2 regions of the Halobacillus naozhouensis genome follow, and region 2 is predicted to be linked to the other one. Evidence: predicted binding sites of a transcription regulator. Region 2 holds the regulator's gene; the other holds the start of a gene.
The links. Region 2 encodes LexA, which represses DNA repair genes until DNA is damaged. Its sites were predicted from a motif close to CGAACATATGTTCG; they were not measured.

Region 1 (16,255 bases), 820 kb from region 2:
ATGAATATAAAGACGCGTTACGCTGCACTCATTGTAATTCTTGCAGTTCTGATCGGGGCTGCTGGTTCGTATATAGGGATGCAGTATTTTGGAGCGGAGAACGAAACACCAGCCGAACGACTGGCTAACGCGAGTGAAAAAGCGGAGAACTTTGGCAGTCTTTCCGAGGAAGAGCAGAAAGAGTTCATAGAAAAAATGGCTGGCAATAAAAACTTGAAAAAAGTTGACCAAGCCTTCAGTATTATTAAAAGTAATGCCTTGAAGGATGTCGATCAGCAGCAGCTGGTTGAGGGAGCTATTCAGGGGATGCTTGATACATTAGAAGATCCATACAGTGTGTATATGGATAAGAAAACGATGGAGCAATTTAATCAAACGATCGAATCTTCCTTTCAGGGAATAGGCGCGGAAGTAAGCATGGTAAACGATAAAGTAACGATTGTGGCGCCGATTAAGGGCTCCCCTGCTGAAGAAGCAGGGTTAAAGCCGAATGACCAAATCCTGAAAGTCGATGGTGAAAGCTTAGAGGGATTGGATTTATATGAAGCTGTGTTAAAAATTCGCGGTGAGAAGGGCTCCGAAGTTACCTTGAAAGTCGACCGTCCAGGAGTTAGTGAACCATTAAAGGTTGATATCGTTCGTGATAAAATCCCACTTGAAACCATATATACAGATACGAAAACTATTGAGGGCAAAAAAGCAGGTATCATTGAAATTACTTCTTTTTCAGAGGAAACAGCAAAGGATTTTAAAAAGGCTCTGACGAAATTGGAGAATGACGGAATAGAAGGCTTAGTGATTGATGTTCGTGGCAACCCTGGTGGCTTATTTACAGACGTTCAGGAAATATTAAAGCAATTTATTCCGAAAGATCACCCGATTGTTCAAGTGAAAAATAGTAAAGGAGAGGTCTCCAAATATTTCTCAGATATTGAGTCTAAGAAAGATTATCCGATTACAGTCGTAATGGATGAGGGGAGTGCTTCTGCTTCAGAAATTCTTGCCGGTGCCATGCACGAGGCCGGCGGATATGAACTTGTCGGTACTAAAACATTCGGCAAAGGAACCGTCCAGCAGACGATCCCAATGGGAGACGGAAGCACGATCAAGCTGACTCTATTCAAATGGCTGACACCTGAAGGGAACTGGATTCATGAAAAAGGAATCGAACCGACGGTTAAAGTGAAGCAGCCTGATTATTTCTATACTAGTCCTGTCGAAATAGAAGAGCCTCTGACCTATAATAATAATGGGGATAAGATCAAAAGTATTCAGGAAATGCTGAAAGGGTTAGGCTACTCACCTGGAAGAACGGATGGCTATTTCAGCGAAGAAACGAAAGAGGCTGTTGAGACGTTTCAGTCTGAACATCAGCTGAACGTAACGGGCGAAGTCGATGCCAAAACAGCTGGTAAACTGGAAGAACTGATCGTGAAAAAAGTACGTGATGAAGAGAATGATCGTCAAATGAAAAAAGCTCTTGAAGTTCTATTTCAATAGGCAGGAGTTGAATCGTTTTTTAGCGAAATAAGTCCGTAGTCATTGACTGCGGACTTTTTCATGAATCATCGAGAGGAGAATGGCTTGTGGATGTTTGGTGGGATGAGATAGGGAATGGGTTGGCGAAACTTTTTGTTCAGCCTCTATTTTATTGGTCTGTGATTCTGCTATTTATGTTGTCGGTTCGTAGAATAAAACAAGAACGGAGCACCTTCGGAACGAGAGTGTATGATATTTTTGCTGAGGGCAGAAGTACATGGCGTGTCTCGCTTGTCGGCGGGGCTGTCCTATCTGTACTGGCGATTGGCGGGGGGATCGTTGTCACGTATCCCTTTTTACTGCTGCTAAGCCTTGTAACGATTCTATTGAGTTTAACCTTGAAACTAACATGGCTGTCGGCTGCTTACACATTTGGGATTACATATTTGTTACTTATGGCCGTTCCATACATGCCAGCAGGTTTCCTTCCAGAGGGATGGGCAGACGCACTTGAAAATACCTCTCTTGAAGGAGTGGCGTTAATGATGAGTGTGCTGTTCCTGATTGAAGGGGTAATTTTGGCCAAAACGTCATCCAGGCGAACGTTTCCAGAACGTGTAAAGGGTAATCGTGGTAAGATGGTCGGTCAGCATCGGGTGAAAAAGTTAGTGCTCATCCCGATGGTGGGGTTGCTTCCGGCTGGTGCGATTGAACCATTTGCTCCCTGGTGGCCAATATTTTCAATTGGTGCGAACAGCTATGGGTTAATTTTTGTACCGTTATTAGTAGGCTGGGAATGGGTAGCAAGAGCTCAAACACCAAAACTTGTCGCGATGAAGGCAGGGCGACAAACACTGATCATTGCGATTGTCGCCTTAGTGTTATCGGCTGCAAGCTTATACTGGCCCATTTTGTCTCTGGCTGCAGTCGCCGTATGTCTGCTGGGCAGGGAAATGGTTTATGCTTTTCACCGCATGCATGAAAAACGTCAGCCTTTTTTCACGGCTGATCACCGTGGGGTACGTATTCTTGGAACTATACCCGGAAGTCCGGCGGATAAGATGGACTTACTGCCTGGGGAGCTGATTGTGCGTGTTAATTCAATCCCTGTTACCTCTGTTGAAGAGTTTTATGAAGCACTACAAACCAATCGGGCTCTGAGTAAAATTGAGGTAAAGGACTTTAGAGGGGAAAATCGGTTTACCCAGCGAGCCACGTATGAAGGGGAGCATCATGAATTAGGAATCCTATTTGTTCAGGAATCTTTCCGTAAACAATTGGCAGAATAACAAAGTGTCCAAAAGCTTTGACTTCAAGGCTTTTGGGCATTTTTTGTTCTAGTTCAAAACGACTTTACATAGACTTTCTTAATGAAAATGATTCTCAAATTCATTGACAACGGTCCACTTTGCTCATAAACTAGAAAGTGCAGACAAATAGATCGTGAAATTTTTCAGAATAGTAACTGATTACGCAACCAATATACAAATGAGCCTCGGAGCGTTTGTAAAGGGGAGATATAACAGATGGATTCACTGTTGGCAAACAATCTCACACTTGGATATGGTGACCAAATTATCATAGACTCATTAGATATTAAGATACCTAAAGGAAAAGTAACCGTTTTAATCGGAGGGAATGGCTGCGGTAAATCAACTCTGCTCCGTTCCTTAGCGAGACTGCTCAAGCCAAAATCAGGTGAAGTTGTGCTTGATAGTTCAGACATATCAAAAATGCGTACGAAAGATGTTGCCAAAAAAATGGCGATTTTACCGCAAAGTCCGACAACACCGGAAGGATTAAGTGTCTATCAGCTTGTAAAACAAGGACGCTATCCTTATCAAAGCTGGGCAAAGCGCTGGTCTCAGGAAGATGAGGATGCGGTTAATAAGGCTCTCGCAGATACAAACTTAACTGAGTTAAAAGAGCGCTCGGTAGACTCTTTGTCAGGCGGTCAGCGGCAGCGTGCCTGGATTGCTATGACGCTGGCTCAGGACACGGATTTACTATTACTGGATGAGCCGACCACATACTTAGATATGACACACCAGATTGACATTCTAGATTTATTATTTGATCTCAATCAGGATAATGGCCGTACTGTTGTCATGGTCTTGCATGATATTAATCTTGCTTGTCGTTATGCTGATCATATTGTAGCGGTTAAGGATAAAACGGTGTACGCACAAGGAAAACCTGAAGAAGTGATCAACTGTGAGTTAATGCAGCACGTCTTCGAAATGACTTGTGATGTTCGTGAGGATCCGATTTTTGGTACACCAATGTGTATTCCCCACGGCAAAGGGCGCTGTTTAATTAAACAAGCCCAGGCAGAGGCGCAAAAGCAGCCACAGACACAATTACAACAGAGACAAACGGTCTGAAATAAAAAAGACACGAATGGGCAAAAAATCCTATTTGTGTCTTTTTTTATGTTGTTATCCAGACGATGTTGTTTCAAAAAACGAACTTTTTCGACGGCTGATCAGGCCTTGTACTATGGTAAACAACATGGAAAGGGCACGATCTGTTTTTATCAGGATATGGATGGGAATTAAAGGATGGCTTCGGATCTATGTCTTGCTTGGTCCGAAGCCATCCTTTTATGAGTGCTTGTCTGGAATATGGGAAAGGTCTTTAAGTGTATGGGTCGGTTGCAGTCCAAGTTCAGGCCACTTCATCTTATTACGATTTACCCAGGCAGTATGAAAACCGTATTGTGTAGCACCGGCAATATCCCACGGGTTACTGGAGAAGAAAAGTATGTCATCCTTCTCCTGGTCCAATTTTTCCTGTGCAAATTGATAAGCATCTGGGTGTGGTTTATAAACTTTTGGATCATCTGCGCTAAGAAGAGAGAAGCTATTCGTAAGTTGATTGTTCTCGAGTAAAGGCTGCAGCATCGAACGCGTTCCGTTAGAGAATATCGTCAATTCTTTATCGGGATTATTCACAGCTAGCTGGGAGACCTCATGGTAAGGCTTCAGATGTTGATATTGGTTCATAAGCTGATCAACCGTTTCATCGTTAAAGCCTGCATCATTCGTAGTCAGGGCATCTAATAAAGCCCACTTTGTAACAAGATCAAAGGGCTGGTACCCTTGAATAAGCTGGCGAATCATACAATAATGAATTTGACGGTTTCGCCAGTCTTCGCTAATGTCGGGTCCTTTCTCAGGGTAGCAGCGGTGTATCGCATCTTTCACAGAATGAACATCAAACAACGTTCCGTAGGCATCAAAAACATAAGCCTGGTAATTCATGTTACAGTTCGCTCCTTTCAAGTTTTGCTTTCCCTGTCCTGTTTACAAATAAACAGCAGCTTGATCTATAAATGGCCGAAAGGCTTGTTGTGAGAGAGTTTTCTCAGCTATCTGGCTATGGGAGACTATGAGATGAGGCGAGTTCACAAAAAATTCATGTGGATGTGTACACATTGTACTCTTGTTTCAAGCTGTTTCATGATATGATTTGATAGATAGGACATTTACTATTCATCATTATTTTCAATAGAGAAAGGGTAAGACGATGAAGAAATTCTCCATTTTAACAACTTTCATCACTTTTCTTGCGCTCATCCTTGGTAATCTGGTTGTAGCGACGGATTCAGGTGATGCTTGCGGAACGACATGGCCGTTATGTAATGGTTCAATCTTTCCGGATATTACAAATTATCACGTGATCATCGAATATTCCCATCGCTTAATGGTGCCGTTATTGGCTATGCTGACGTTTGTTAATGCCGTGGGAGCTATTGCAAAACATCGGGAAAGGCGTTCTGTCTTTATTTTGGCAGTTATGAGTCTTGCCATGCTGGTCTTTCAATCATTGATAGGCGGCTTCAATGTTTTGCTGGGAACGCCTCCTGGATTCACAACTCTTGATGTGACATTCAGTCAAGTTCTCTTGCTTATCTTAGTGCTGCTAAGCTACAGTCTTCATAACGAAAAAGTAGAACTGGATAAGACGAGTTGGTCGACGGTGAGCATGAGCTACCGTGCCTTTTTAATTGGTTTTTCCATATACATGGTTCAAATCATTTTAGGAGCATTCTTTAAACATAGTGCAGCAAGTAATGTACTATTGGACATTCCGGCTATGGAGTATTTAATCAGAAGTGAAGCCATCGCTAATATGATTTATTCCCTTCACTGGGTAGCTACAGTGGTTATATTTGTTGCGGCCATCTGGTTTGTTATCTATGCATCTAAATTTAAATACCATGTGGCCTTATCCTGGTTGTATTTGATTTCGATTTTATCCAATGCTGTCGTAGGGTTTGTCATTGTGGTTACAGGAAATGTAGTAATTGCTTCATCACTTCATATGATCATTTCTACGGTCACAACGGTAATTGGCGGCAGTATTCTCGGTGGGTATTGGTTTAAATTAGATAAAAAAGGAATATGATAAGCTGGCGCTGTGAGAGATAATCTTTCACAGCGTTTTTTTATGATAAAAAGCTGACGCCGGATAAGTTTAGAACTCACCGGAGTCAGCTTTTTTGTAAAACGATAAGAGGGACGTGTCTATTATTGAAACAGTTCCCGGATCTCTTTTTCGCTTAATGATGTGAGCATAGATTCACCTGGCTGGATAATCTGGTCAACTAAATCACGTTTCTTTTGCTGAAGCTGGTAGATACGTTCCTCAATCGTTCCTTCTGAAATCATTCGGATCACTTGGACGACTTTTTCCTGACCGATTCGATGGGCCCGGCCGGCGGCTTGCTCCTCAATCGCCGGGTTCCACCATAAATCATAAAGTATCACAGTATCAGCGCCCGTAAGGTTTAATCCTGTACCTCCGGCTTTCAAGGAGATGAGGAAAGCATCGTTTTCTCCCTGGTTGAATTGTTCTACCATTTCAACACGCTGTTCACTCTTCGTTTGCCCGTCTAAATAAAAGGCATCCAGCCCCGTTTTAGTTAACTCTTGATGGAGGATTTTGAGCATGCTTGAGAATTGAGAGAAGATAAGGATACGGTGCCCGCCATCCTTCAGTTCAGCTACCAGCTCTTTAAGCTGCTCAAGCTTGCCTGACTCTCCTTCATAGTTTTCCAAAAACAAAGAGGGGTGGCAGCAGATTTGGCGAAGGCGGGTCAGCCCGGCCAGGATCTCAAGTTTACCCCGCTGGAATCCTTTCTGAGCAATGGTTTCCTGAATATCGGATTGGATTTTTTCTAAATAAGCTAAATAGACTTCTTTTTGTGGTCGTGTCAGTTCGGAATATTGCACGGTCTCAATTTTATCTGGAAGCTCTTCCAGCACCTCTGTCTTCATCCTTCTTAAAATAAATGGCCGCGTCATGCGAGCGATTTTCTCTGGTTTCATTTGAAGAAACTTCTTCTTGCTGGAATAAAAGCCCGGCATAATCGTACGAAACAGCGACCAGAGTTCGTGCAAGGAATTCTCGATAGGTGTTCCACTTAAGGCAAAACGGTGCTTCGCCTGGAGACTGCGCACAGCTTGGGCTGTTTTCGTAGCCTCATTTTTAATCGCTTGAGCTTCGTCTAAGATCATAGCGTGGAAGTTCACTTGTTTATAAGCTGGAGCATCCTGTCTCAGTAACGGGTACGAGGTGATAAGAATGTCAGCCGTACTTTGTTCAATCTGTTCCCTTCTTGCGAGAGGATCCCCATTTATGACTTGAACAGATAAGGTTGGAGAAAACTTCTCGAACTCCTTTTTCCAATTGTAGACAAGGGATGCGGGGGCAACGATAAGAGCAGGATTGTCCATGAGTTGTTCTTCTTTTTCATAGAGAAGAAAGGCAATACTTTGGACTGTTTTCCCTAACCCCATATCATCAGCTAAAACACCGCCTAATCCATAAGCAGCCAGTGTCTTCAGCCAGCGAAAGCCGGTTAGCTGGTAAGTACGAAGATCCGCTTCTAAACGTTCAGGCGGATCAATCATAAGCGACTGTGGTGATCGTAATCGCTGAACAAGTTGATCGAACCGTTCATTGCGCTCCTTAGCTTCCAGCTGAAGGGCTTCATCAACTTGCAAACTGCGTACTTTGGCTACTTGTAATGAGTGATCGTCAACATCAGAGGTGGTTAATTCAAGTTCATCTGCCAGTCTTTGAAAACGCTCAAAGGACTCTGACGTAAGTGATAGAAAAGCACCGTCCGACAGTCGGTAATATTTCTTGCGTTCAATGGCTGCTCTAAGTGCAGCCGTGACATCATCATCTGATATCCCTTCTATTCCAAAACGAATATCGAGCCAGCTGCCATCTCCTTCGATTTGAACGGATGGGATCAGCTCACGATGCTGGTCTTCGAGCAGGGAGCGTACTGAAGAAGAGGTGTAGACTTCTGCCAGCTCCCGCAGTTTCGGAAGATAGACAGTCATAAACTCTTCAAGCTCCTCTTCATCCTCAATATAAACGGTTTCGCCGTCAAATTTAAATTCGGCCTGTTCAATGATTTGGATGATGGCCTGCTCTGTATCGTTATCACGTTGAATGATCAGTTGATTTGAATCTTTCGATTGCTTAAAAGGCTGGATCATATGTTCACCGTAATGAAATTGGACATCAACGGTTAATGCCCAGCCTGCAAAGTCGAGGTAGGCTTTAGGTTTGAGTTCCTCCTGAATTATTTTTTCCTTAGCCGTGTGATTCAATTGAACATGAGCAATGGATTCAAGCTCTGGCAGTACATAAGATACAATGCCTTCCATATCCATCTGGCCAACTGTATGGTTTCCGTTTGAATTGTAAGGCAGTAGAGCGTGCAGAGTTTGGACGACTTCTTCTTTAGTTTGATCGAGAAGGTAAAAGCAAGCCTGTTTATAGAGCATGTGATAATCTTTCACATATTCAAAGGTTTTAAGCTGGTTCATATGCATGTGGTAGCTTCCTCGCTCTTCAGAAATATAAAAGGAGAGCTTAGGGAATTCCTTTTCTACTTGCAAAGGCCCAACTTTTTCTCCGCGTTCGATCACTTCACACTCTGCTGCTTCAAGCATTTGAAGTAATTCTGGTGCGAGTGAAGGAGGGATGGCTAATATTTTCTGTTCTCCACCATTCCAATGTCGATCGTAAAATAGCTCTTGTTCATAAGCTTTAAATAGCGAGTCGAAAATTTGCTTATCTTCGTCTGTAAAATAATGTTCAGCAGGGTCAAAGCTGAACTTTTTAGAGAGTCTATAGGGTTCTTCTTGCCGCACATGTTGGAGAAGCTGGCGGATATCTTTAATCACATAGGGATAGCTTTCCCCCAGTTTAAGTTCAATTCCGAGGCTCTTACTCCCTAACAGAGATTGAACATGCAGGAAATATTGGATCTGCAAAGGGCGTTTTACAGACTGCGCATACTTATTTTCCTGTCGGTTACGAAATGTTTCTGATAGGCGTTTCGCGAATAATCGATCATGACTCATGGAGGAAAACTGTTCTCTCGAAGGAGAAACTGTTTCCGTTTTGGGTGCTGATTTTAAAATGGCTTGCTCACGAATAGCCAGCAGCACAGCAGCGATGTGTTTACAACTATAATAAGAGTCATAGGCAGGACATTCACAAGTAGCCTCCAGATCATCATCCTCAAAAAAGAAAACGCGTACTTCATAGTCATGAGTACCCGTTACTACCGCACGCCAGGATCTGATGGCGCTATTGTGAGAAAGACCGTACACTTTCCCTTGGTTGTAGTATGTTTCGCCCCGTTCATAAAACGTAGCACCTGTTATTTTCTTAATATCATTAGGTTGTAAAAGGTATGACTGCATAGATGGCATCCTAACTATCTTTTTTTCCATTATAACAGGAGAAGGGGTAACATTTCTATTACACCATTTCCTTCCACCTCAGGTCATCCATTTTTTGGATGACCTGAGGTGGAAGGAAATATCACGATTGATTTTATGGGTGGGTTGTGCTACTTTCAAGTGTATGGAGTAAGATAAATTGAGGAGACCGCTTGCTTCGGGTGAGCGGTTTTTGTATGGAGTGAAGAGGCCAATGTGATACGTATATCCTGCCTGAAGCATATAAAATGTAAGAGACTACGATTTGGAGGATATCACGATGACTATAAAGAATGAAATGAAAAAACGTCGTACGTTTGCGATTATATCTCACCCGGATGCCGGGAAAACAACGATTACCGAAAAGATGCTGCTGTTTGGAAATCTGATTCGATCAGCAGGGACGGTTAAAGGGAAGAAATCGGGCAAGTTTGCCACATCTGATTGGATGGAAATTGAAAAGCAGCGTGGAATCTCAGTCACTTCAAGTGTGATGAATTTTCCGTATAAAGACTATCAGGTTAATATTCTGGATACCCCAGGGCACGAAGACTTCAGTGAAGATACGTACAGAACATTAACAGCGGTTGATAGTGTCGTTATGGTGATTGACGCCACGAAGGGGATTGAGGCGCAGACGCTTAAACTTTTCAAAGTATGTAAAATGCGGGGAATCCCGATTTTTACCTTTATCAATAAGATGGACCGTGAAGGACGCGAACCGCTTGAATTGATGGAGGAGATTGAATCCACATTAAATATCGAAACGTATCCGCTGACATGGCCAGCAGGCATGGGTAAGCGTTTCTTAGGTGTGTTTGATCGTCACAATGAGCAGTTTGTTCAGTTCACCGGGAACGAAGAAGAGACGTACATCCCATACGATCAGCTTGACAGTCATAAAGAGTTGACAGATGATCCGACTTATCAAGAGGCAGAAGATGAGATGATGCTCGTTGATGAGGCCGGTGATGGTTTTGATTTGGAAAAAGTGATGAAGGGAGACCAAACGCCTGTCTTCTTCGGAAGTGCACTTGCACCATTCGGGGTGGAAACTTTTTTCAATACATTTATCGACTTCGCCCCTGAACCGGCACCGCGACGTTCAACGGAAGGGATCGTTTCACCCGATCATGAAGAGTTCTCCGGCTTTGTTTTCAAAATTCAAGCCAATATGAACCCGCAACACCGGGATCGAATAGCATTTGTGCGGATTTGTTCCGGAAAGTTCGAACGTGGAATGAATGTGACGCTTTCAAGAACAGGTAAGACATTCAAGCTGGCTCAGTCCCAGCAGTTTGTCGCTTCATCAAGAGGAACGGTAGAAGAAGGCTACGCCGGTGATATTATCGGAATTTATGATCCGAATATTTACCGAATTGGCGATACGATTGTGACCGGAAAACAGAACTTCGAATACGATGAACTTCCACAGTTCCCGCCAGAACTTTTCAAAAAAGTGACGGCCAAAAACGTAATGAAGTCGAAACAGTTTAAAAAAGGGTTGGAGCAGCTTGTGCAAGAGGGAGCGATCCAATTATTCAAGCGTTATCGATTTGAAGACTATATTATTGGAGCCGTTGGAGAGCTTCAATATGAAGTGTTTGAATATCGAATGAAAAATGAGTACAATGTCGAAGTGGAGTTAACATCCATGGGTGAACGGATTCCTCGCTGGATTCCGGAAGACCAGGTAGATGAGTCCATGTTCGATGAACGAAATATGCTTGCCGTTGACCGCGAAGGAAATCCACTTGTGTTATTTAAAAATGATTTCTCTCTTCGTTGGTTTAAAGATAAACATGAGGATATAGAATTGATTGATTTATTTGAAGTGAACCAATACGATCAGTCTTATTCATAATTGAAAGTGAAATCTCACTACCGTTTTGTGTAGTGAGATTTTTTGAGCTTTCCTCGCAAATGTGTAATAAAGCGAGTGAAATATGCAATTTTGCTATCAAATGTGCAGTTAATCTCGCGAATATGCAAAACATTAGATTAATGTGCAAATACATGATAATTTCATGCAATCCACAACTATATAATGCTACTTTCATCAATTTTATAAAATAAAAACCGAATGTTTGTTCGTTTTATGTTAGAATGATAAACTATTGTGGTAGACTATTGATGAATAGTGTATGAACGGAGGTTGTCCAAATGGAAACGGAGAATCGATTCGAATTAGTATCTGATTATACGCCACAAGGCGATCAGCCGAATGCCATCAAGGAACTGGTTGAAGGCATCGAGCGTGGTGAAAAGCACCAAACCCTGCTTGGTGCAACAGGTACAGGTAAAACATTTACGATGTCCAATGTGATTCAACAGGTGAATAAACCAACATTAATTATTGCTCATAATAAGACATTAGCGGGTCAATTATACAGTGAGTTTAAGGAATTTTTCCCTAATAATGCGGTGGAGTACTTTGTAAGCTTCTATGATTACTACCAGCCGGAGGCTTATGTACCACAAACTGATACATTTATTGAGAAGGATTCTAACATTAATGATGAAATTGACAAACTGCGTCATTCGGCAACGACTTCTTTATTTGAAAGAAATGATGTCATTATTGTAGCTAGTGTTTCGTGTATATATGGTTTAGGTTCTCCGGAAGAATACAGCAGTCAAGTTCTTTCTATTCGTCAAGGCATGGAACGTGACCGAGATGAACTGCTGCGTTTTCTCGTCGACATTCAATATGCCCGTAATGATATTGACTTCCAGCGCGGGACTTTTCGAGTCAGAGGAGACTCTGTTGAAATAATTCCTGCTTCAAAGGAAGAACATGCGATCCGGGTAGAATTTTTTGGTGATGAAATCGATCGAATTCGTGAAATTGATGTGCTGACAGGAGAAATCGTCGGTGAGCGTGAACATGTTGCCATTTTCCCTGCTTCTCACTTCGTAACAAGGGAACAAAAGTTAAAAAAAGCGATTGAAAATATCGAGAAAGAAATGCATGCACGAGTGAAGGAGCTCAAAGACCAAAATAAACTTTTGGAAGCCCAGCGCCTTGAACAGCGGACAAATTACGATTTAGAGATGATGAACGAAATGGGCTTTTGTTCTGGAATCGAGAATTACTCCCGTCATCTAACATTCAGGGAAGAAGGGGCCATGCCTTATACGCTGCTTGATTACTTTCCAGATGACTTTCTCATTATGGCGGATGAGTCACATGTAATGCTTCCGCAAATTCGCGGGATGTACAACGGAGATCGGGCACGTAAGCAAGTGCTTGTGGATCATGGGTTCCGTCTGCCTTCAGCCCTCGATAACCGTCCACTGACGTTTGGAGAATTTGAAAAGCACATAAATTTAATTACGTATGTATCTGCTACGCCAGGATCTTATGAGCTTGAGCACACTAAAAAATTAACCGAGCAAATCATCCGGCCAACAGGGCTGCTTGATCCAGAAATTGAAGTTCGGCCGATCCACGGGCAGATTGATGATCTAGTCGGCGAAATTAACATGCGCAGTAAACGTAATGAGCGGGTGCTGGTCACAACATTAACGAAAAAGATGTCAGAAGACCTTACCGATTATCTGAAGGATTTAGGGATAAAGGTAGCCTATCTCCATTCGGAAATCAAAACGTTTGAACGGATTGAAATTATCAGAGATCTAAGGCTGGGTAAATATGATGTCCTTGTGGGTATCAACCTGCTGCGAGAGGGTCTCGACCTTCCCGAAGTATCACTGGTTACGATACTGGACGCAGATAAGGAAGGTTTTCTACGCTCAGATCGTTCGTTAATTCAGACGATTGGCCGTGCAGCGCGTAACGAAAGTGGCCGGGTTATTATGTATGCCGATAAAACCACTAACTCGATGGAATACGCGATTGAGGAAACGTATCGTCGACGCGAAAAGCAAATTGCTTACAATGAACAGCACGGCATTACTCCCAAAACAATCAAGAAACAAATCCGTGATGTAATTCAAGTCAGCAAAGTCGCTGAAGACGCAACCACTTATGGTACGGAGAAAAAACCTTCAGAAATGACGAAGAAAGAACGTGCTGAATTGGTTGATAACTTAGAGACAGAAATGAAACAAGCAGCTAAGGACCTTGACTTTGAGAGAGCAGCTGAGCTTCGTGATATCATTTTGGAACTAAAAGCGGAAGGATGATCGGCTTATGGCCAGTAAAAATATCAGTATTAGGGGAGCAAGAGCCCACAATTTAAAGAATATTGACATTGATGTTCCGAAGAATAAACTTGTGGTCATGACAGGTCTTTCCGGGTCGGGGAAATCTTCCCTTGCTTTTGATACGATCTATGCGGAGGGGCAGCGCCGGTATGTGGAGTCGTTAAGTGCTTATGCTCGTCAGTTTCTTGGCCAGATGGACAAGCCTGATGTTGATTCTATTGAAGGGTTATCACCGGCTATTTCGATTGATCAAAAAACAACAAGCCGTAACCCCCGCTCTACAGTGGGTACGGTAACAGAAATCTTTGATTATCTGCGTTTGCTGTTTGCGCGAATCGGACGACCAACTTGTCCGAATCACGGGATAGAAATTGATTCACAAACAGTCCAGCAGATGGTGGATCAGATTATGGAACAACCTGAACGGACGAAACTGCAAATTCTGGCTCCTGTAATATCGGGGCGTAAAGGGCAACACGCCAAAGTTTTTGAGCAGCTGCAAAAAGAAGGCTATGTCCGCTTGCGAGTTGATGGAGAAATGCGCGAAGTCACTGAAGAGTTTAATCTTGAGAAAAATAAAAAGCATACCATCGAAGTTGTGGTTGATCGTGTTGTCGCAAAAGAAGGTGTCGAGGGGCGCCTGTCTGATTCACTGGAAACGGCCCTTAACCTTGGCGGCGGTCACGTGCTGGTAGATGTGATTGATGGCGAAGAAATGACTTTTAGCGAGCATCATGCTTGTCCGATCTGCGGCTTTTCGGTGAGTGAGCTTGAACCGCGCATGTTTTCATTCAACAGCCCATTCGGCGCATGTAATCGCTGCGATGGGCTCGGAACTAAACTTGAAGTGGATATTGATTTAGTGATCCCAGATTGGAACAAGTCGTTAAAAGAACATGCGATAGCCGCCTGGGAGCCGACAAGTTCACAATACTATCCTCAACTGCTGAAAAGTGTCGCCAAGCATTACGATATTGATTTAAACAAACCTGTTAAAGACTTACCTAAGGAACAATTAGATCGTGTGCTGTATGGCAGCGGAAAAGAAAAAATCTTTTTCCGGTATGAAAATGACTTTGGAAAAGTACGCGAGAATGAGATTTTCTTTGAAGGGGTCATTCCGAATGTTTCCAGAAGGTATCGTGAAACCGGTTCTGATTTTATTCGTGAACAAATGGAGAAATATATGATTCAAAAGCCATGCCCTAAATGTAAAGGGAATCGCTTAAATGAAGAAGCCCTGGCTGTCTTAATTAATGGTGAACACATTGGCCGTACGACAGATTTTTCTGTAGTAGAAGCGAAACAATTCTTTGAATCACTGGAATTGACGGAAAAAGAGAAAACCATTGCCCGGATGATTCTGAAGGAAATTTGTGAACGTTTAAGTTTTCTAGCCAATGTCGGACTTGATTATTTAACATTATCGAGATCAGCCGGCACCCTGTCTGGCGGGGAAGCACAGCGAATCCGACTGGCTACACAAATCGGATCAGCCTTAACCGGGGTACTGTACGTGTTAGACGAACCTTCAATCGGACTACATCAACGTGACAATGATCGTCTAATTACCACGCTAAAACGAATGAGGGACTTAGATAATACGCTGATTGTCGTAGAACATGATGAAGATACCATGTTGGCTGCTGATTACTTGATTGATATCGGACCGGGAGCCGGGGCCCATGGAGGAGAGATCGTAGCCCAGGGAACACCGAAACAAGTGATGCGCAGCCAGGGTTCGTTGACAGGTCAGTATTTAGCTGGGAAACAGTTTATCCCGCTGCCAGCAAAACGGCGTAAACCTGATGGACGCTACCTCAAGATCAAGCAAGCTGAAGAGAACAATTTGAAAAAGGTAAATGCTAAAATACCGCTCGGCTTATTGACAGCTGTGACAGGCGTTTCAGGTTCTGGCAAGAGTACATTAATCAATGAAATCTTGTACAAGTCACTGTCGAAGAAGCTTCATAATAGCAAACAAAAACCCGGGAAGCATAAAGAAATCGAAGGGATTGATATGCTGGAGAAAGTGATTGATATCGATCAGTCACCGATTGGACGTACCCCACGTTCTAATCCAGCTACGTATACAGGTGTTTTCGACAACATTAGGGATGTGTTTGCTCAGACGAATGAAGCCAAAATACGCGGCTATAAAAAGGGACGCTTTAGCTTTAACGTTAAAGGCGGTCGTTGTGAAGCTTGTCGCGGGGACGGAATTATTAAAATCGAAATGCACTTTTTACCGGACGTTTACGTCCCATGTGAAGTGTGTGACGGGAAACGTTATAACCGTGAAACACTGGAAGTAAAATATAAGGGAAAAAGTATTGCTGAAGTGTTGGGGATGACAATCGAAGAAGCGCTTGACTTTTTTGCAAACATTCCTAAGATCAGCCGGAAACTGCAGACAGTAGCTGATGTAGGGTTAGAATACATTAAACTAGGACAACCCGCTACCACCTTGTCTGGTGGCGAAGCACAGCGCGTGAAGCTTGCTAGTGAATTGCATCGCCGTTCTAATGGGAAATCCTTTTATATTCTGGATGAGCCAACCACAGGACTGCATGTAGATGACATTTCCCGATTACTGAGGGTACTTCAACGACTGGTGGAGAATGGAGATTCTGTATTAATTATTGAACACAACTTAGATGTGATAAAGGAAGCTGATCACATTATCGATCTCGGGCCTGAAGGCGGAGAAAAAGGTGGACAGATAATTGCAACAGGAACGCCGGAAAAAGTTGCCGATGAAGCAGACTCTTATACCGGTAAGTACTTAAAACCTATTCTCCAGCGGGACAGAAAGCGGATGGAAGACAAGCTGAGGTCAAAAGAAAAGGTTT
Region 2 (16,255 bases):
TGTTCCCACTGATGTTCACTTTCTAAAATGGAATATTGTCGGCTTCCAAACAGATCAAAATGCGGATAGGAAAGATCATAATGAATCCACTCCCTCTGAAGCTTATATTGTTTGCCCCACTCGATCAGTTTGTTGATGTCTGAGCAGCCGACCTTTGTGACGGTATCACAACCAGGGAACCTTTCATCAATCCAGTAATGAGTTAAGAAGGCAATTTCACCGTGTTGAACCCGTCTTTTCCAGCTTTGCAGTTCCTGTCTTTTTACCCCAAAAGCCATTACGCTTGTGGCTCCATGGCTTGAAGGTAGGCTTCATGCCACTCCGGGAAACTTCTACGAATCGAAACCGGACGGAAGCTGTCCTGCTTTACAATCACATGCTTAGTCGTTCCTTTTACAGCTACTTCCCCACCTTCGTGTCTCACTTCATAGCCATATGTGATTCGCAGTCCGTCATACTCTTCTACCCATGTTAACACGTGAACATCATCACCATAACGAACGGGTTTTTTATAATGGATCGAGACATCAACTACCGGGGAGTAAACCCCCTGCTGTTCAATTTCATGATACTTAAAGCCTAGATCTTCAATAAATGCCGTTCGTCCCATCTCAAACCACACTAAGTAATTGGCATGGTACACGACCCCCATCATATCTGTTTCCTGATAGCGAACCTTAATGGTAGTCCTGTTCTGTTTCATTCTTATGACTCCTTCCGAACGTTGTGCCATGCATTTGTTAGATCATTCAACGTTAACGTATTCCAGCCATCGCCTTCTTCTTCCATTAAACGAATGGCCTGGTATTGAATCGCTTCATTTACTAGATTATTGATAAACCGGCCATTCCCCTCTATCGTGTGTGATTGAAACTGATTTAATAAATAGGGTTCAACGTCATCAGCCAGTCCGTACCTATACTGCGAAGTTTGATACATTAACATATCTAACAGTTCCTGTTCATTATAATCCGGAAATAATAAATACTTTTTAAATCGTGATGATAGTCCTGGATTACTGGCAATCAGTTGCTTCATCTCTTGCTGATAGCCAGCTAATATAACAACGAGGTTCTCATTATGACGGGTCATCTCATCAACTAAGGTTTCTATGGCTTCTTTGCCAAAATCATCCCGCCCGCCATTATATAATCCATAAGCCTCATCAATAAACAGTACTCCACCTAACGCTTCACGGATTTTTCGCTTCGTCTTGATCGCTGTTTGCCCCACATAGCCGGCAACGAGATCACTTCTTGAGACGACCACAACATGGCCCCTCTTTAACAAACCACATTCCTTTAAAACCTGAGCATAAATATCTGCAACGGTTGTTTTCCCTGTGCCGGGGTTTCCAGAAAACACGGAATGAAGTTGAATCGGTACAACTGGATAGCCTCGCTCTTTCCTTTTTTGTTGGGAGCGTACAAATGCCGAGAGTTTTCTCACTTCTTCTTTGACATTATTTAAACCAATTAACGACTGTAGACGTTCCATAGGTGACGTTGATGCTTCGTCCAGATTGTTATCAAAGCTTAAATCTTCCTCTTTAATCCTCATATGATCAAGCCAGTGGTGCTTATCCTCTAATTGTTCAGAGGCACCCTTTTGGAAAATGGTTTTTAATACAAGATTACGCACCGTTCGCGCATTGCCAAATGAATCATCGACTCGTTCTTTTTCTATGAGTGTTTCAAATAACCGTAGCGCCTTTTCTGTAAAAAAGAAGTCATTCTCAAGAGCGATCGATTCAGCAATTTCAAGCAGCTCATCCATTTGATAATCTGGAAGCTCGATATGATTCTGCTCTGGAAACCTGCTCCGAAGACCTGTATTGGACCATAGAAATTGACGCATTTCTTCCGGGTACCCAGCTAGAATAACAGCAAATTTCCCGCCATATTCCTTGCCCGTCATCGCGGATACAAGTGTATCTATAACTGCCTGACCATAGTCGTTCCCTGTTTGCCCTTCTCTCTTCAAACTATAGGCTTCATCAATAAATAAAACACCGCCGATTGCCTGTTGGACATAATTCAGCGTATTTTCTTCACTTTGGCCTACATATGAACCGACGAGATGGGAACGGTTAACCTCAACTACATCTCTCGTATCAAGTATACCTAGATCGTAGTAAATGTTAGCAAGTAAGCGAGCGATCGTCGTTTTCCCTGTGCCGGGATTTCCTGTAATAATCATGTGAAGACCGGGGTCATCCACCATTGAGAAACCAAAGCTCCGGCGCTGCTGTTGATATTTTAAAAATTGATAGTATCTCTTCATATATTTTTTTACGTCATGCAAACCTACCATGTTCTTAAGCGACTCAATTGGATTAACATCGACAGAGAGTGTTAAAAATGACGGTAAATGTCGATACAATTCATCCTGGTATTCACTAAGCTTTCTCGTCTTTTCATTTACTTGTTTGACCGGAATCTGAATCCGGCGGTGCTCAATGGAATCGAGAGCCTCTGTCAAAATAGCCTTTAACACTGATAAGTGCTCATACACTTCTTGATAAAGTTTAAGTCTATGACTAGTTGCATCAATAAGAGTTTTAGTGGCGAGCTCTTCATCCCATTGTTGCTGAACCATATCCACATCACTGTACATAACTCGTGCTTTTTTTCCTTTAGTAGAATCGTGATCTGTTTCGTGGAGCAGCCATTGTTCATAAGACGTATCTTTCAAGATTCGATAAGCTCTTAACAGCTGAATGGATTCATATAGATCACGAACTAATGGATTATCAGGTTGAATTACCCTCGCTTCCTCAATAAACTGATCAGCAAGAGGATCCTTGTCTTGATGACGCTGCATGCGATAATAGGCGAGCACGATATAAAGACGGGCTTTGATGTCCTGTTCAAGATCGGTCTCAGCATCCATCAGACGCAATGCTTCAATTTCTGTAATGGGAGGTACCATATCCAGACTTGTCCAATGTTTCAGGACGGATTCATCCATGATTTCACATCCCTTCAAGGAAGTATGTAATAGAGTATAGTAGAAGGTAACGGATACATAACGTCCTGCAGCCCCAATTATTACCGTTCCTTATTTTAACATAGTCGCTCTCTTATGTAGATTAACTTGCCCGGCCTCAGTACTCGCATAGAAAAAAGCAGATCCCTGTTTTATGAAGGGATCTGCTTCATACGTTTACGATGTCGCTGTTCAATTCTTTCTTCGATTTGGTCTAATAACTTTTCATCTTCTTTAATTAAACGAATATTTTCCCGGACTCGTTCAGTGTAGGATATATTTTGTCTTCTTCTCATGTGAATCTCTCCTTTATGAACAAAGGATTCCCATATGTTACACAAAATATTCCTAATTTAACGCATTCATCATTTTCACCATGTATTCGTAGCTCATCGGACCCACTTTACGTGGCTGTTGAATGACCCCGTCTGTTCCAATAAAGTACGTTGTCGGAAGGGCAATAGCTTGATAATCGTTATTTACTTTCAGTTCCTTATCTAAGACTACTGGAAAAGTGTAGCCGCCTTCCTGAATATAGTTTTTCACTTTTTTTATACTGCTTTCCGACCCAGTTGCATTTACAGCGACAATCTTTATCTCATCACCGTATTTTTGATGAAATCTTTCCATCCTCGGCATTTCTTCACGGCATGGCGGACACCATGTTGCCCAGAAGTTCAACATTACTTTTTCGCCGCGTAAATCAGATAAACTTAACGTTTCTCCATCAAGTGTCTTTAATGTAAAATTTGGTGCCTTCTCGCCGACTTCAAGGCCGTCAGGTGCATTAGGCGGGGTGATGGCTGTACCCTCTTGTGAAGGATCACCTGAAACATTATATTCTTCAGCCTCACCTTCAGCAGGGTCCTTCTCTTCTTCCGTAACCATATTAAAAACGACCATCCCTAGTAGTACAACCAAAAAAAGCCCCGCACCGATTTGTTTTCCCATTAATCACCCATCCTTTATGTATTTATCGACCGACTATAGAAAGAACGCTTCTATTTATACATACAATAGCGAACTAGCAGACATGCCTATTGAAACCAAAATAATTATGCCGAACTATCAATCTGCAGTCAGCATGTTTTTGTAGAGTAATCCTATATACATAACAATATAAATAATACCATTACCTTGTAAAGCGTTGATGATCATTGTTTGAAAATAATTCATAAAAAAGGACCGCTCAAAATGAGCGGTCCTTTTAGATGCTGTTTAGCTTAACTTATTACGTAGTACCATTTGAAGAATTCCACCATGACGATAGTAATCTACCTCTACTTCACTATCGAAACGGGCAATGACTTCAAATTCTTTCTTGTTGCCCTCTTCATCTGTTGCCGTTACTTTGACTAAATCGTGCGGCTTAACAGATTCATCAACTTGAACATCGATAGATTCGCGACCCGTTAATCCTAGAGATTCAATCGTATCTCCATCTTTAAACTGCAATGGCAATACGCCCATCATCACAAGGTTAGAACGGTGAATCCGTTCAAAGCTTTGAGCTATAACCGTCTTAATGCCAAGAAGATCTGTTCCTTTAGCAGCCCAGTCACGAGAGCTTCCCATTCCGTAATCGTCACCAGCAATAACAGCAAGCGGAGTCTGATCCTCTTTATACTTCATTGCTGCAGTGTAAATCGGCATCACTTCTTCAGTCGGCCAGTACGTTGTGAAGCCACCTTCAGTACCAGGAGCTAACTGGTTACGAATACGAATGTTCGCAAACGTACCGCGCATCATCACTTCATGGTTTCCTCGGCGTGAACCGTAAGAGTTGAAGTTTCGTGGTGAAACATTCTTATCCTGAAGGTATTCCCCTGCAGGCATATTTTTAGGTATCGCACCTGCTGGAGAAATGTGGTCGGTTGTAACAGAGTCACCAAATTTACCAACTATGCGCATGCCATTAAGAGGTTTAACCGTTTCTGGATCACGAGATAGCGCTTCGAAGAACGGCGGGTTCTGGATATAAGTAGATTCTTCATTCCAGTCATAAAGCGGTTCGTCTGTAGTATCGATTTCATTCCACTTCTCATTAGAGTTGAAGACATTTTCATATTCTTTTCGGAAAATTTCGGGTGTCACAGCACTAGAAATTTCAGCCTTGATTTCCTCCTGTGTTGGCCAGATATCATCAAAGTACACAGGTTCTCCATCTTTATCTGTGCCTAGAGCTTCTTTCTTGAGATCGATATCAACCGTACCAGCAAGGGCATAAGCAACAACTAGTGGCGGAGAAGCCAAATAGTTTGCTTTCACTAGCGGGTGAATACGTCCTTCAAAGTTACGGTTTCCTGAAAGAACAGAAGATGCTGTCAGATCGCTATCAGCAATCGCCTTTTCAATCTCAGGAAGCAGTGGACCAGAGTTACCAATACATGTTGTACAACCGTACCCAACGAGGTTAAACCCTAATTGGTTCAAGTACGGCATTAACCCTGAATCCTCAAGGTAACGCGTAACAACTTTAGAACCTGGTGCAAGTGAAGTCTTCACATATCCAGGCACCTCAAGACCTTTTTCAATTGCTTTTTTAGCTACTAATCCGGCACCAAGCATAACGTGCGGATTAGAAGTGTTTGTACATGAAGTAATGGCTGCAATAGCTAATGCGCCTGTCTTCATGACAGCTTTCTTGCCATCCTCGAACTGTACTTCAGCTTCTTTATCAAATTCAGACTCATCCAGCCCAAAGCCATGGTTACCAGCTGGACCAGTAATAGCTTTATTAAAGGATTCCTTCATTTGAGAAAGCGGAATTAAATCTTGTGGACGCTTAGGACCTGATAGGTTAGGTTCAAGATCACTTAATTCAATTTCCACCAGTGAAGTGAAATCTGGATCTTCTAGAGATGGATCATACCAAAGATTGTTTTCTTTGCAATATTTTTCGACAAGTTCAATTTGCTCTTCGCTGCGTCCTGTTAAACGCATGTATTCTAGAGATTCGCCGTCAACCGGGAAAAACCCGCATGTAGCCCCATATTCTGGTGCCATGTTTGAAATCGTTGCGCGGTCAGCAAGCGGCATTTCCTGCAGGCCAGGTCCAAAGAATTCAACAAATTTTCCAACAACATTTTGTTCTCTTAGCTTCTGTGTAACTTTCAGTGCTAAGTCAGTTGCAGTGGTTCCTTGTGGAAAGCTGCCGTTCAGCTTAACTCCGATAACCTCTGGTGCAGGGAAGTATGATGGCTGGCCAAGCATTCCTGCTTCTGCTTCAATACCACCAACACCCCATCCTAGAACACCAAGGCCATTAATCATGGTCGTATGAGAGTCTGTACCGACAAGTGTATCTGGATAAGTATCAACAGTGCCTTCATCGTTCTCCTTCGCATGAACGACATTTGCAATGTATTCTAAGTTTACTTGGTGAACGATTCCAGTTGCAGGTGGAACAGCACGGTAGTTATTAAATGCCTTTTGAGCCCAGTGAAGGAACTCATAACGCTCCTGGTTACGTTCGAATTCTAGTTCCATATTAATATCCAATGAATCAGCCGTACCATATTTATCGACTTGCACAGAGTGGTCAATAACTAGATCCACCGGTACCTCTGGGTTGATTTTATCTGGACTTCCTCCCATATCAACCATTGCCTTACGAAGTGAAGCAAGGTCAACAACAGCTGGAACACCTGTGAAGTCCTGTAAGATAACACGGGAAGGTTTAAATGGAACATCTTCCCCTTTTGCTTTACTAGTTCCCCAGTTTGCTAGACTCTCCACGTGACTATCCTGAATCACGCGTCCATCGTGTTGACGGAGCAGAGACTCAAGCAGAATACGAATGGAGAAAGGCAGACGGGAAATCTTGCCATGTCCCGCATCTTCTAAGGCTTTTAGATCGTAGTAGTTGTACGTTTTGCCATTTAAGTCGAATTGTTTGCGAGCATTAAATGCGTTGCTAGCCATATTCCTTTTACCCCCTCATCAAAATTCAATGGTGAGCTGTATATCAGCATCCCCATTCCCCAAATTTGTACATTTGCTTCCTTTTTTCATGAAAGTTCACAAATAGGCACCATCTATTTTAAATGAAAACGATTAATATGTAAAATAATTAGACACCATTTTTGTTATAACGACAGTTTTCTTAGATCATAGCGCAAATATTTGATAATTTCCTGACGACAAGATAACCGCTTGTCTTTCTTTGCCAATGGTTTTATAATTATAGGAGCAGAAAGAATAAGCACAATAATGAAACAGGTGATTGTATGTCAGGTGGCTTTGCCCTATTTATTATCGGGTGGATTGTCATCATGGTTGTTCTCATGGGAATTGGCGGCTTTTTCATGTTTCGTAAGTTCCTTAAGCGGATGCCAAAAGAAGACGGAAAGTCCACGATTGACTGGGAAGAGCATTATATTGACCAGACTATTCATATGTGGAATACGGATCAAAAAGCTTTGCTTGAAGAACTTGTGTCTCCTGTTCCGGAACTCTTCCGTGATGTAGCCAAACAGAAAATAGCAGGCAGGATTGGACAGGTGGCTCTGGAAAAGAAATGCTCTAAAATTACACAAGAGATCATCATAGAAGGCTATATCCTCGCAACCCCAAAACGGGATCACAAATTTCTAATCAAGAAGCTGCAGGAAAAAGAAATCGATATTACACCCTACCACCCTCTGCTAGAACGATAAAAAGATCGGACCGCTTAAACCCGGTACGGTCTTTTTATTTTCCTTTTAAAAAAGAAGAAAACCTCCTTATTATTTGAAAAGGAGGCTTTCACATTCGTCATTTATAACGTTTTTTCTAGTTGTAAGTACTGTCTCAACATAGCTAATCGCCATGTGACAATCATTCCAAGAGCCAGCAAGAAAAACATACCGCTCATTTCTCCAAAAGCTATAGTCTGACCTATGATTAATTTAAGTATGATCCGTAAAATCAATAAACCAAATAAAATAAACACAAATGCTTTTGAAGGTTTCAGATAGATGTTATCTTCCCTAACTTCAAATTTTGAGGTGCGAATCAAAAAAATAGAAAAGATCACACCTACTAAAACAGCCTCTGCAACTTGTCCCCACTCTACGCGGAAAGCTGGAAATAAAAACATAAATGCCCCGGTACTCATAAAAAGCGGCGGTAAAATGATTTTTTTTACGCTGGCAGGCTTTTTAGCTGCCCTAAGACGGACAAAGATCATGACCGTGGCCATACATGCAGCTACTACTGTGCTTGCAATTATCCAAAACATAAAGTTTTCACTCTTTCTTCCGATTCCTGATCAATTTTGCTCAACATTCATGGACTACATTCCTTTAAAGGGCGTTTAAAATCCTGACGCCTTAGATTCTCTTTGGCAAAAGTTATTCCTGATCCTCTGCCACAGCCAAAATGATCGTCATGGAAACCCCGATCACCGTCAAATATACACCTAAATCAAATAACAGGGCTGTAGCAAGCTCTGTCCGGCCTAGAACAGGCAACTGAAAATAGGCAAAAGTGTGACTTAAAAATGGCTCTCCAAATATAAATGATCCGATCCCTGTAGCCACAGCGATTAATAATCCGGTGAAGATCATGTACCGAAAGTTGACACGAATAACTTTCTCCATCGCATTGAGTCCATAAGCCATGTACATGAGCACGAGTGCTGCTGCAGCCATCAATCCGCCGATGAAGCCTCCCCCAGGTGCATTGTGGCCGGCAAAAAATAAATAGGCTGAGAACCCGAACAGGATGAACGCAATAAGGGATGTAGTTGTTCTTAAGATTAAATCATTCGTCCTAGTCATAATTAAACTCCTTATACTGTTTCAATATCTTCATCATAATATAAAATCCAATGGAATGCTACGATTTATAAGCCTTGAAAGCCAAATAAACCGGCTAGATAAGAAGTCAGCTTCGCCATCCAATTAAAATATAAGGCAATCCCCATCAGAATCATAATATACCCTCCGATTTTCATGATTTTTCCACTATGTCGTTTAATCCAGTCTAATTTTCCAACGAAGAAGGATAAAACGAAAAACGGAATAGAAAAGCCCAGGGAGTAAGAAATCATCATAACGAGAAATAACTCGGGACTGTTTGAAGCCAGCCCCAGAACAGCAGCCAAAATCGGCCCCATGCAAGGCGTCCAGCCTAACGAGAACGTAAGACCGATAATAAAGGAGCCTATATAGCCGGCTGGCCGATTTTTAAAAGTAATCTTATGATCCTGCATTAGGAATTTAAAATTGAATACCCCAATAATCACAAAACCAAAGAAAATTACAAGAATAGCTCCCAGCCTTCTAATAATTTCTTCATTTTGAATAAAAAATTGTGAAAATAACGACCCAGAAAAACCTAAGATTATAAAAATCGTGGTAAAACCGAGCAAGAATAAAATGGTATGAGCCATACTTCTCTTCTTAAGCATACCGTTATCTTCTTTTAACTCATTTACACTCATTCCGGTTATGTAGGAAAGAAACACGGGATACAAAGGTAAAACACATGGTGATATAAAGGAAAGAAAGCCAGCCCCAAAAGCTAACAAAATATTTACATCTGTCATAACACGCCCCCCATTTATCGACTCAAATCTTATTGTATCAAATCAAATTTAAAAAAACGATGAATCAGTTGTGAACATACCATGAAGGTTGCCCTAACTGAAACACATCTATCCATTAAAAAACCTTCTCTCCATATGGTATGAAAGAGAAGGTCTCGACTTGTTATTTGTTCTGTTGGTTGTTCATAGCCCGCATCATTTGATTGATCTTCTTCTGGGATGGTTTTTGTCCCATCTGCATCATCATGGTACGTAACATTTGTTCATTAATTGGCGGGTTCTTCTTTAAATAGTTCATCATATATTTTCTCGCGATGAAAAAGCCCAGGGCTGCTCCACCAACGAGGGCCAAGACGGCAATAATAATTACCCACACTATGCCTAAAGTCATCTCTACGTCTTCCTCCTTCGTTTTGTCTCCCATAACAGTATAGTAAAATGCTCACACGAATACAATAGAGCATTCTACGATAACAAGCGCTGACTTGAAAGAGGGGAAATCCATCCATAATGCTCTCCACTTTCTTCTACAATAAAAAACGACTGATCGCACATTCTTAGTGGTTGAAATAACACTCGTTCTGCTTGCCAGAGACTGTCACACTGTAATAGACAACTGCCATTCTTTTTGATAATGATATCATAATTTTGCCCGCGTTTGAATAATTCCCCGTTCGCATTAATAGAGAATGGTATGTTGCGCAAGCCTTTATAGCGGTCCGCAAACCATTGCTTATACGAGAAATCTTCCGTTATATAATCTAATTGCTTCTGAAGCAACCCAGAATGAGGGGCACGTAAGCATTCTTCAAAAAATCGCTTTATTATTTCTACTTTATAATAATAGTGTTCACACACTTCTTGTTTAATCGCATAAATTACAAATTGCATAGCTCTATCACTCCTTGCTCATGATTATACAGAGCATAGAGCGAATAATTTGTCACATTATGACTTGCTACATCTACGATTTTTGTCAGAATTATAAAAACTTAAATGAGGACTACCGCATACTAGAAAGCGGTAGTCCGTAGCTCTATTTATTTGTTCATCAAATTCTCAGCATGTTTGACGACATTTTCTACTGTAAAGCCATAGTTTTTTATAACTTCATCCCCTGGTGCTGATGCTCCAAATGTATCGATTCCAATGACAGCTCCATCAAGCCCCACATAACGGTCCCAGCCAAATGAGGCTCCCATTTCAATAGCCAGGCGATTTCTTACCCCATCAGGCAGAACCTTCTCCTGATACTCGCGGCTTTGAGCTTTAAAACGATCAAATGAAGGGATACTCACAACTCTTACATCATATCCTTTTGTTTTAAGTTCAGTTTGTGCCTTCACTGCAAGCTGCACTTCAGAACCTGATGCAAGTAAAATGCCATCAGGCGTTTCTTTATCAGAATCGCTAAGGACATACGCCCCGCGCTTCACGCCTTCATATGATTTCTCACTTGTACCTTCAAGTGTCGGCAATCCTTGACGAGTCAGGACAAGAGCTGTAGGGGTCGTATTTGACTCAAGAGCAACTCTCCAAGCAGCACTTGTCTCGTTTCCATCTGCCGGACGAATGAGTGAAAGATTCGGAACTGCTCTTAATGAAGCAAGATGTTCTACAGGCTCATGAGTCGGACCATCTTCCCCAACAGCTACTGAGTCATGAGTAAATACATAGTTTACAGGTAAATTCATGATAGCTGATAAACGCAATGCCGGGCGCAAGTAGTCACTAAAGACAAAGAATGTTCCAGCATAAACTTTTAAGCCGCCGTGAAGGGCCATACCATTTAGTGCACAGGCCATGGCAAATTCACGGACGCCAAACCATACATTACGACCCGAGTAGTCATTGCGAGAGAAATCTTCTTCACCTTCTACAGTAGTTTTGTTAGAGCCGGCAAGGTCGGCACTGCCTCCGAAGAAATAAGGAACTGTTTTAGATAAGGAATTTATAACTTTCCCAGATGCTGCACGAGTTGCCAGGCTATCTTCACCAGCCGTAAACTCTGGAAGGCTATCCTGCCAATTATCCGGAAGTTCTCCATTGATGGCTTCTTCCAGCTCTTTACCAAGCTCAGGGTATGCTTCCTTGTATTGTTTCATAAGTTCATTCCATTGAGCTTCTTTTTCTTCACCATTTTCCTGAACTTTTGATTTGAAGTCATTATAAACTTCCTCTGGAACATGAAATGGTTCGTGCTCCCAGTTATAGTGCTGCTTGGCAGCCGTGATTTCTTCATCACCCAGTGGTGCACCATGAGCCGCAGATTTACCAGATTTATTTGGGGAACCGTACCCGATAACCGTTTTAACCTCGATCATGGTTGGCTGCTCTGTGTTTTGTTTTGCCTGCTCAATTGCCTGAGCGATAGTTTCAGTATCTGTACCATCCTCAACACGAATGACTTGCCAGCCATAAGCTTCATAACGTTTTTCAACACTTTCACTAAAGGAGCGATTTAAGTCACCGTCTAATGAAATGTCGTTAGAGTCATAAAGAACGATTAACTTCCCTAACCCTAAGTGGCCGGCTAAAGAAGCAGATTCCTGAGAAACGCCTTCCATCAAGTCACCATCACCACAGATAGAAAATGTATAATGATCCACAACATCAAAGTTGTCACGATTATATTTAGCGGCCAGATGAGCTTCTGCCATCGCCATACCTGTAGCCATTGAAATCCCTTGTCCTAACGGCCCCGTTGTGGCTTCTACTCCATCTGTATGCCCTACTTCTGGATGACCAGGGGTTTTTGAATCCCACTGGCGGAAAGATTTAATGTCATCAATCGTGACATTATAGCCAGAAAGATGCAGCAGGCTGTAAAGTAGCATAGATCCATGTCCCGCTGATAAAACGAAACGATCCCGATTGAACCAATCCGAATTTTTCGGATTATGGTTCATATATTGCGTCCATAGTGTATACGCCATTGGAGCTGCACCCATTGGCATACCTGGATGACCCGATTGTGCTTTTTCGACTGCATCAATAGTGAGTGTTCGAATTGTATTAATAGATGTCTGTTCAAGGCTTGCTGCCATGTAAACATTCTCCTTTCAAAATTCCGTATATGTACCATGTATAATCCTATAATGAAAATGAGCAAGTGACAAGCATTGTTATCGTTTTTTCTACAATTTCTCTTAAACTCCTCAAGTATTTTTCCCTAGTTTCTGCAGGATAAACAAAAAAACCGCACCCATAAATGGGTACGGCATTCCTTGTACACAGGGAATTATAAAATATCTGTGGATTAGCTTACACGAGGTTTGCCACATTCAGCCTCCAGCACCCAGACACTCGAGACATAAGATAATTCGCCTCCGTGGCCTCACAGTACGTGCCGTTCTTAGTCGAACTTTCTTTTGCTCGAACTTCCCTGAAGTATTGTCCATTGCGCCGCTTGCCTTATGTTTGTCATGTCTACAGGGGCGCTTACGCTTTTGTCCTCAATTCTTTTTCTCATTTTGCTGCATCTTTTTAACCTTCTCAGGTGTAACGTCATTACCTTCTGGATCAACAACCGTCATACCTTTGAGTTGATTTTTAAAAGAGCTGCGAACATTTTTTAAATATTCCTGACGCAACTCTTTCTGCTCAGCTTTTTCAGCTTTATTGAGGCCTTCCTCTTTTGATTTATTGGCTAGTTCATTGATTCTGTTAAGCTTTTCATTAGATAACATTTGCACATACCTCCTTACCTGGTATTCGCCATGAAAAAGACAAGCGTCACCAGACCCTTGTTCTATTTCATATGTTACCCGTCCTCTTGCTGTTTTTCAAGTGAGACGTATTCCTGATACCTGCGATGGACAGTCGCTTTAGAAACACCATAGCCAAGCCCCCGCAGTGTTGCTGCAATTTCTTTAAAGGTTAATTTGTTGTTCCTTAATCGAACTACTTCTTCTATAGGAAAAACAAGTCGTTCTCTTCCTGGAGCCAAGTGCTGGTTCGACAAATTATGGCTGGGATCGTATCCTTCCTTAACAGCCTTTCTCATCCCTCGCTTAATTTTCATATTATGTATCTTTCGCTGATATTCTTCAACAATTCCGACAATTTGCAAAACCATCGAATCTGATTCAGAGATTTGCAACTCACCTTCATGAGAAAGAGAATAAATACGAACATTAAGCTTATGAAACTGATGAAAAAGCGCAATTTTTGTATTTCCTCGACCTAATCTTGTCTCGTCCTGAATAAGAAGGGCCTCTGCTCGTTCATTTGCAAAATGGTCTAGCAAGCAGAAGACACCCTCTCGTTCGATCTCATATCCGCTGGCTTGCTCTTCAATGCAATCTATTACTTCTATGGATTGGTGCTCAGCCAGCTGCATTAATTCACTCCGTTGTCTTTTTAAAGAGGAAACTTGTGCTTCCTTCTCGGTACTTACACGACAATATAGAACTGCTTTCATGATGTCTCACCTCTTGATTGGATCAAAACAAGGATAACGCATTTATAAACTTGTGACCATAGAGAAATATAAGAAAGCTAGACTGGCTGCAAACAACAGGATATACGTAATATCGAGCTTAGAAAGTTTATTAAACATGTCATTCATCCTCCCGATTAGAACAACCGTTCTTAGAAACGTTTGTTCGCTTTTGTTACTTTTATTATATACGAACAATCGTTCCTGTCAAGATTTGTTTCGAACGCTTGTTTGCATTTTTTGAAACCACATGGTACACTGTTGTTACTATAATCCTATGTACGAGGTGTCAGTCTATGAATAAACTTTCAAAACGTCAGCAAGCAATACTAGATTTTATTAAAGAACAGGTATTATTGAAGGGGTATCCTCCTTCTGTAAGAGAAATTGGACAATCCGTCGGCCTCGCCTCAAGCTCGACCGTTCATGGACACCTTTCTCGGTTAGAGAAGAAAGGTTATTTAAGAAGAGATCCTACCAAACCCCGAGCAATAGAAGTGATTGACTTAGAAGAGGATCAGAGCATTCCAAGGGGCGAAGCTTCTTATGCTCCCGTTATTGGTAAGGTAACAGCCGGTTCACCGATCACTGCTATAGAGAATATTGAAGAGTATGTACCTCTCCCGAATTCATTGGCGGGATCAGATGAAAATACATTTGTCCTTGTTGTTCAGGGAGATAGTATGATTGAGGCTGGTATTCTGAATGGAGATATGGTCATTGTTCGCCAGCAGCAAACTGCTCAAAATGGCGACATAGTAGTGGCTATGACAGAAGATGAAGAAGCTACCGTAAAACGGTTTTTCAAAGAGAAAAAGCATATTCGCTTACAGCCTGAGAATGCAACAATGGATCCCATTATATTAAGTGATGTTTCTATACTAGGCAAAGTAGTCGGACTTTATCGCACGGTCCATTAAAAAAGACCGGGAGCATATCAATTGCTCCCGGTCTTTTTTAATGGACTACAACAAAAGCCCCCATGAAGCCTTATGGCTTCATGGGGGCTTTAATCTTAATCTTAATATGTTTGCAGGTACTGTTCGCGTTCCCAAGGATGTACTTGAGTACGGAACATATCCCATTCGATTTCTTTAGCTTCAATGAAATGTTCAAACAAATGCTCTCCAAGAGCTTTAACCATTACCTCATCTGACTGCAGTTCGAGAAGCGCATCAGAAAGTGTTGCAGGTAAATCTTTAACACCGTGTGCTTCGCGTTCTTTTTTATCCATCACATAAATATTGCGGTCAACCGGGGCAGGAGCCTCCAGCTTGTTCTCAACCCCATCAAGTCCAGCAGCAAGCAGTACGGCCATCGCCATGTACGGATTCGCTGCTGGATCAACACTGCGCACTTCAATACGTGTACTCAGACCGCGTGAAGTCGGAACACGAACGAGCGGGCTGCGGTTTTGTCCTGACCATGCTACATAACAAGGAGCTTCATAACCAGGAACCAAACGCTTATAAGAATTGACTGTTGGGTTGGTTACAGCTGTGAAATTAGTCGCATGCTTCACAATGCCCGCTGTAAATTGATAAGCAACATCAGATAACTGCTCTTTGCCATTTTCATCGAAGAAGGCATTTCCGTCTTTATTGAATAAAGACATATTGGCATGCATCCCTGATCCATTCACACCAAACAATGGTTTAGGCATGAAAGTTGCGTGTAACCCATGCTGGCGGGCAATTGTTTTAACTGCCAATTTAAAGGTTTGAATGTCATCACAGTGCTTAACTGCATCGGAATATTTAAAGTCGATCTCATGTTGACCAGGCGCGACTTCATGGTGAGAAGCTTCGATTTCAAAGCCCATCTCTTCAAGTTCAAGTACAATATCACGGCGGCAATTTTCACCTAAATCAGTTGGGGCCAAATCAAAGTAACCGCCTTTGTCATTCAATTCCATGGTAGGTTCACCATTAACATCAAGTTTGAAAAGGAAAAACTCAGGTTCTGTTCCGATATTAAAGGCTGAAAATCCTAATTCTTCCATTTTCTTCAGATTACGTTTCAAATTATAACGCGGGCACCCTTCAAATGGTGTCATATCGGGGTTATAAATATCACAAATGAATCGTGCAACTTTTCCCTTTTCAGATGACCAAGGGAATACAACGAAGGTATCAAGATCTGGCACTAAGTACATATCCGATTCTTCAATTCGGACAAATCCTTCAATGGATGAGCCGTCAAACATCATCATCCCGTCAAGTGCTTTATCTACTTGACTTACTGGAATTTCAACATTCTTAATCGTACCCAACATATCCGTAAATTGTAAACGG

Region 1: a site for LexA is predicted at 11,314-11,327, ahead of uvrB (excinuclease ABC subunit UvrB). Genes of this name have one in related genera too.

Annotation. Positions count from the first base shown of each region.
Region 1 is NZ_CP121671.1:2,935,426-2,951,680, reverse strand. It holds gene P9989_RS15475 (S41 family peptidase) at 1-1,500, shown strand; gene P9989_RS15470 (PDZ domain-containing protein) at 1,587-2,768, shown strand; gene P9989_RS15465 (ABC transporter ATP-binding protein) at 3,006-3,863, shown strand; gene P9989_RS15460 (haloacid dehalogenase type II) at 4,083-4,742, opposite strand; gene P9989_RS15455 (COX15/CtaA family protein) at 5,008-5,889, shown strand; gene P9989_RS15450 (DEAD/DEAH box helicase) at 6,012-9,215, opposite strand; gene P9989_RS15445 (peptide chain release factor 3) at 9,514-11,097, shown strand; gene uvrB (excinuclease ABC subunit UvrB) at 11,397-13,382, shown strand; gene uvrA (excinuclease ABC subunit UvrA) at 13,390-16,255, shown strand, end outside.
Region 2 is NZ_CP121671.1:2,116,482-2,132,736, reverse strand. It holds gene P9989_RS11155 (hypothetical protein) at 1-278, opposite strand, end outside; gene P9989_RS11150 (acyl-CoA thioesterase) at 278-703, opposite strand; gene P9989_RS11145 (AAA family ATPase) at 706-2,970, opposite strand; gene P9989_RS11140 (FbpB family small basic protein) at 3,141-3,284, opposite strand; gene P9989_RS11135 (TlpA family protein disulfide reductase) at 3,337-3,939, opposite strand; gene acnA (aconitate hydratase AcnA) at 4,207-6,912, opposite strand; gene P9989_RS11125 (DUF2621 domain-containing protein) at 7,218-7,646, shown strand; gene P9989_RS11120 (CcdC family protein) at 7,748-8,209, opposite strand; gene P9989_RS11115 (Na(+)/H(+) antiporter subunit B) at 8,322-8,750, opposite strand; gene P9989_RS11110 (cytochrome c biogenesis CcdA family protein) at 8,816-9,520, opposite strand; gene P9989_RS11105 (YneF family protein) at 9,684-9,911, opposite strand; gene sirA (sporulation inhibitor of replication protein SirA) at 9,986-10,411, opposite strand; gene tkt (transketolase) at 10,561-12,567, opposite strand; gene P9989_RS11090 (DUF896 domain-containing protein) at 12,976-13,209, opposite strand; gene P9989_RS11085 (YneB family resolvase-like protein) at 13,284-13,943, opposite strand; gene lexA (transcriptional repressor LexA) at 14,258-14,881, shown strand; gene glnA (type I glutamate--ammonia ligase) at 14,983-16,255, opposite strand, start outside.